DNA from 2 places in the Nocardioides bigeumensis genome. Region 1 is predicted to be linked to the other one. Evidence: predicted binding sites of a transcription regulator. Region 1 holds the regulator's gene; the other holds the start of a gene.
What was found. The regulator LexA, encoded in region 1, represses DNA repair genes until DNA is damaged. The targets are predictions, from matches to a motif close to TCGAACANNTGTTCGA.

Region 1 (2,195 bases):
AGCACGTCGACGTACCCGTCGATCATCCGGGGCGGCGCCATCGGGAGCAGCACGTAGAGCACCAAGGCGATGGCGGTGGCCAGCATCAGCGCGCGGCGCGCAGGGAGGTACGCCGTGGGCCCGCGTCGCCAGAGCCAGATGAGCGCGATGCCGGTGACGAGGTAGTGCGCGGTCGCGTAGTAGAAGCTGCCCGCCAGCCCGAGCCAGGACTGGTCGACGAAAAGCTGGTTGAGCCCCGCCTCGAGGTCCAGGCCGAGCCAGCGCTCGAAGTGCAGCAGGTCGCGGGCGCGCTCGAGGGCGGGCGCCATGGAGTCGTCGGCCACCAGCCGGGTGAGGCTGTAGGCGACGTAGAGCCCGAGGACCAGGGCAACCTCCACGAGCCCCGCCCAGACCCTGGAGCGCCTGTCACGCGTCGGCGCAGCGGATTTCTGGAGCGGGGTTGTCGTCACCTCTCCAGCCTCCCCCTGGCTCATGGGGACAGGCTACGCGGAGGTTCCCCCAGACCAACCCTGAATTCTGTGTGGGGTCTGTGTGGGGGAGACCCCTGAGGTGCCGGCGTCGACGTCGTCAGACCCTGCGGAGCACGGCTGTGACGACGCCGAGGATCGTGGCGTGGGTGCCGTCGATCGGGTCGTAGGCGTCGTTGTGCGGCAGCAGCCAGACCTGGCCGTCCTTGCGCTGCAGGGTCTTGACGGTCGCCTCCCCGTCGAGGAGCGCGGCGACGATCGTGCCGTTGTCGGCGGTCTGCTCCTGGCGCACCACGACGTAGTCACCGCTGCAGATCGCGGCGTCGATCATGGAGTCTCCCGAGACCTCGAGCAGGAAGAGCGTGCCGTCACCGACGAGCTGCTTGGGCAGCGGGAACACCTCGCTGACCTGCTCCTCGGCCAGGATCGGGCCACCGGCCGCGATGCGGCCGAGCAGGGGGACGTAGGAGGCCGGTGGGGCCGAGTCGCCGATGTCGGTCTCGTCGTACGACGTGTCGTCGGTGCCGGAGATCGAGCGGCGTGCCGCCATCACCTCGGGCAGGAAGACCTCGAGCGCCCGCGGCCGATTGGGGTCGCGGCGCAGGAAGCCCTTCTCCTCCAGGGTCTTGAGCTGGTGGGCGACGCTCGAGGAGCTGGTCAGGCCGACCGCTCCGCCTATCTCGCGCATGCTCGGCGGGTAGCCACGCATCTCGATCGAGTCCTTGATGGTGGCGAGCACCTTCTGCTGGCGAGGCGTGAGGCCGGTGGCGTCCGGCGGGCCGTCGGGGAACTCCGTGACCTTGCCGGTCCGCCGCTTGGGGGTGGCCTTCTGGGCCATCACGTCCGCCTTCCGTCACGTCCGCACCCCGCTCGCCGGGTCGGGACTCGTGGGGCCACGGTAGACCCGAGAGGCGTCCAACTTCAAACACACGTTCGAACGGCGTGTTGCGGTCAGCCCCGCTCGGCCAGGACGTCGCGCAGCTTGGCGGCGAACGCGTCCGGGTCGCCCTGCTGGCCGTGCTCGCCCCCGAGGAAGCCCCCGTGGTTGCTGGGGAAGACGACCGGCTCGACGCCCACCGCCGCCGCGACGCTGCGCCCGCCGCGGGCGGCCAGCTCCTCGCCCGACTCCTCGCCGACGGCGATGACCAGGCGGTCCCCGAGGGCGCGGAGGGCGGCGACGTCGGGCTCGTACTCCATGCACGACGGCATGTTGCGCATCAGCGGGTCGGTGCGGGAGCCGTCGTCGCCGCCGGTCATGCCGAACATCGCCGGGTCGGGCGCGGGTGCGTCGAGGACCTCTTGGGTGATCTCGCCGCGCAGCATCACCGTGGTGATGAACTTCGCCATCGCCGCCGGCGAGCCCTCGCGCTCGTACGTCGCCTTGATGTCGCGGGTGAGAGCGAGCGCGTTGTCGCGATCGGGCAGGTACGCGAAGCAGGGCGGCTCGTGCGCGACGACCACCCGCACGTCCTCGGGATGGGCGGCGACGAGGGCGAGCACGTTGACGGCGCCGCCGCTGCTGGCGAACACGTCGACCGGCCCGACGCCCAGGGCCGTGATCACCCGGTGCAGGTCCTCGGCGTGGTCAGTCGGCGGGATGTCGGTCGTGTCGATGGGGTTGCGCGCGGCACCCCGGGGGTCGTAGGTGACGACGACACGGTCGGTGAAGTGGCCGCGCAGCGTCGTGAAGCCGACCGCGTCCATCGGCGAGGCGAGCATGAAGAGGGG
Region 2 (2,195 bases), on a different contig from region 1:
CGGTGTCGACGCGGTGGTCGCCGGAGGTGAGGATCAGCACGGGTCCGCCCACGGCTGCCTGCTCCGCGGGGCCGGCTGCCTCGAAGAGCAGGCTGTTGGCGATCGCGCCGACCGGGCAGCCGAGCGCCTCCGCGGCGAGGGCCGCGGTGTGCACCGAGTCGGGAAGGGTGATGATCCGGCCGGTGCCGCCCCGTAGGGTGTGCGCATCCCGGAAGCGGGCGATCGCGGGATGGTCGCTGGTCGTCATGGAGGGGACATTAGCTCCGGCCGGGCAAGGATCCCGCCGAGCACCCGTGGCCGATGGCTCCGGGTCCGAGACCAAGGAGGGTGCGGTGCCGGCGTCGGTGCGCGCGACCATCTCGCTGCTGTGGGGGCTGGTCCTGCTGTGCGGGCTCACGATGGTCCTCGCCATCGTGCTGCGCGACGACCTCGTGGCGACCTGGCGGGTGGGCAAGTCCGAGGAGCTCGACCCTCCGGCGTTCGTTCCCGTCTCGATCACGATGTTCGTGGTGATCGCGATGCTGGCCTGGGTGCTGGCGGTGATGTTCCGCGCCGGCCACGAGTGGGCGCGCTGGTCGATCGTCGGTCTGGCCGTGCTGATCGGGTTCGCCGCCGTGGTCGGGCTGCCGCTCGACCTGCCGCTGGCCTTCACCGTGGTCAGCGTCGCCGCGCTCCTCGTGGACGCTGCTCTCGTGGTGGCCGTGCTGCATCCGCGGACGCACGCCTTCTTCCGGAGCTGAACCGCCCTTCTCCCCAGGACGCCGCAGGGGTCTTGACGCGATGTCGGCGCGGGGTTGTACCTTGGTCCTTGTTCGAACACGTGTTCGATCGACCGGTGGAGGCGACCTCGACCCCCGCCTCCACCGGTCCCCGTGCCTGCGTCTTGGGCGGGGTCGATGAGTGGTCGGAGGTGGGCGATGCGCAAGTACGACGATCCCGTCGAGGTGCGACGCGGGCAGGTGGGCGGGCTCCGGGACGGGGAGTCGGGCCAGGCCGAGCTGGTGGGGGAGGCGCCCGAGCAGTTCCTCTGGCACGGGCGGCTGTGGAAGGTGCGCACGGTGCTGGCGCACTGGGTGGAGACGGGTCCGTGGTGGCAGTCCGCCGGCGTCCGCGCGGTCGTCGGCACCGAGGTCTCGACCGAGCTCGACCACCGGGAGCGACCAGTCGAGACCATGACCGGCGACCTGCTCGCCGAGCGCGAGCTGTGGCGGGTGGAGGCCGGCCGGGGCGCGGGCGACAGCGGTGGCGTCTTCGACCTGTCCTTCTCGTGGGACGACGGTCGCTGGCAGCTCGTCGGTTGCGCGGACTGAGGGGTGGACACGATGACCTTCCCGCTGTCCTTGCCGGCGACGACCCACTCCTACCTCGGTCGCGCCGCCGAGTCGCTCCGCGAGGCCATGACGTCCACCGACGTCCCCACGCGCTACGCAGGCGCCCACGTCGCCGCCCTGCAGGCCGCGGCGGCGCTGCTGTCCGCCCGCGCCCGCCCGGTCGCCTCGGGGCGGCGGCGCCGGCAGAAGAACGCGTGGGTCCTGCTCGCCGAGGTGGCCCCGGAGCTGGGTGAGTGGGCCGGCTTCTTCGCGGCCGGCGCCTCCAAGCGGGCGGCCGCCGAGGCAGGATCCACCCGCGCGGTCACCGCCCGTGAGGCAGACGACCTGATCCGTGACGCCGACCGCTTCCTCGGCGTGGTCGAGACCGCGCTCGGCCTGACCCCGCACCTGCCCGTGGGGCAGCGACTGCCGGTTCCGGGCCGCACGACCGGCGCGGCCTGATCGGCGGGGTGCCCTGTGTCCGACCCGTTCGTCCACCTCCACGTCGCCTCGGGCTACTCCCTGCGCTACGGCGCCTCCCACCCGCACGTGCTGGTCGAGCGGGCCCTGGAGCAGGAGATGGACACGCTGGCGTTGACCGACCGGGACGGCACCTACGGCGCGGTGAAGTTCGCCACCGCTTGCCTCTCGGCCGGCATCCGCCCGGTGCTGGGGGTGGAGCTGGCCTACCGGCACGCCGATCTCGCGACCGGCTTGACGAGCGGGTCCGCCCGCGCCGGCGGTTCGCGTACGCCGGTGCGCGGCGGCGCCTTCCGTGACCTCGCCCCCGAGCGGGGCGGTCTGCCGCGGGTGACCGTCCTGGCGCACGCTGGTGGGCCCGGAGGCGGACGTGGTGGCTGGGCGGCGCTGTGCCGGTTGGTCTCC

Region 2: ABD295_RS04090 (DUF6504 family protein) is a predicted target of LexA. The motif match lies at 813-828, and genes of this name have one in related genera.

Annotation. Positions count from the first base shown of each region.
Region 1 is NZ_BAAAQQ010000013.1:393,158-395,352, reverse strand. It holds gene ABD295_RS16130 (phosphatase PAP2 family protein) at 1-473, opposite strand, end outside; gene lexA (transcriptional repressor LexA) at 568-1,305, opposite strand; gene ABD295_RS16120 (alpha/beta fold hydrolase) at 1,419-2,195, opposite strand, start outside.
Region 2 is NZ_BAAAQQ010000002.1:585,046-587,240, forward strand. It holds gene ABD295_RS04080 (YbaK/EbsC family protein) at 1-247, opposite strand, end outside; gene ABD295_RS04085 (hypothetical protein) at 294-740, shown strand; gene ABD295_RS04090 (DUF6504 family protein) at 918-1,310, shown strand; gene ABD295_RS04095 (SAV_6107 family HEPN domain-containing protein) at 1,323-1,772, shown strand; gene ABD295_RS04100 (DNA polymerase III subunit alpha) at 1,788-2,195, shown strand, end outside.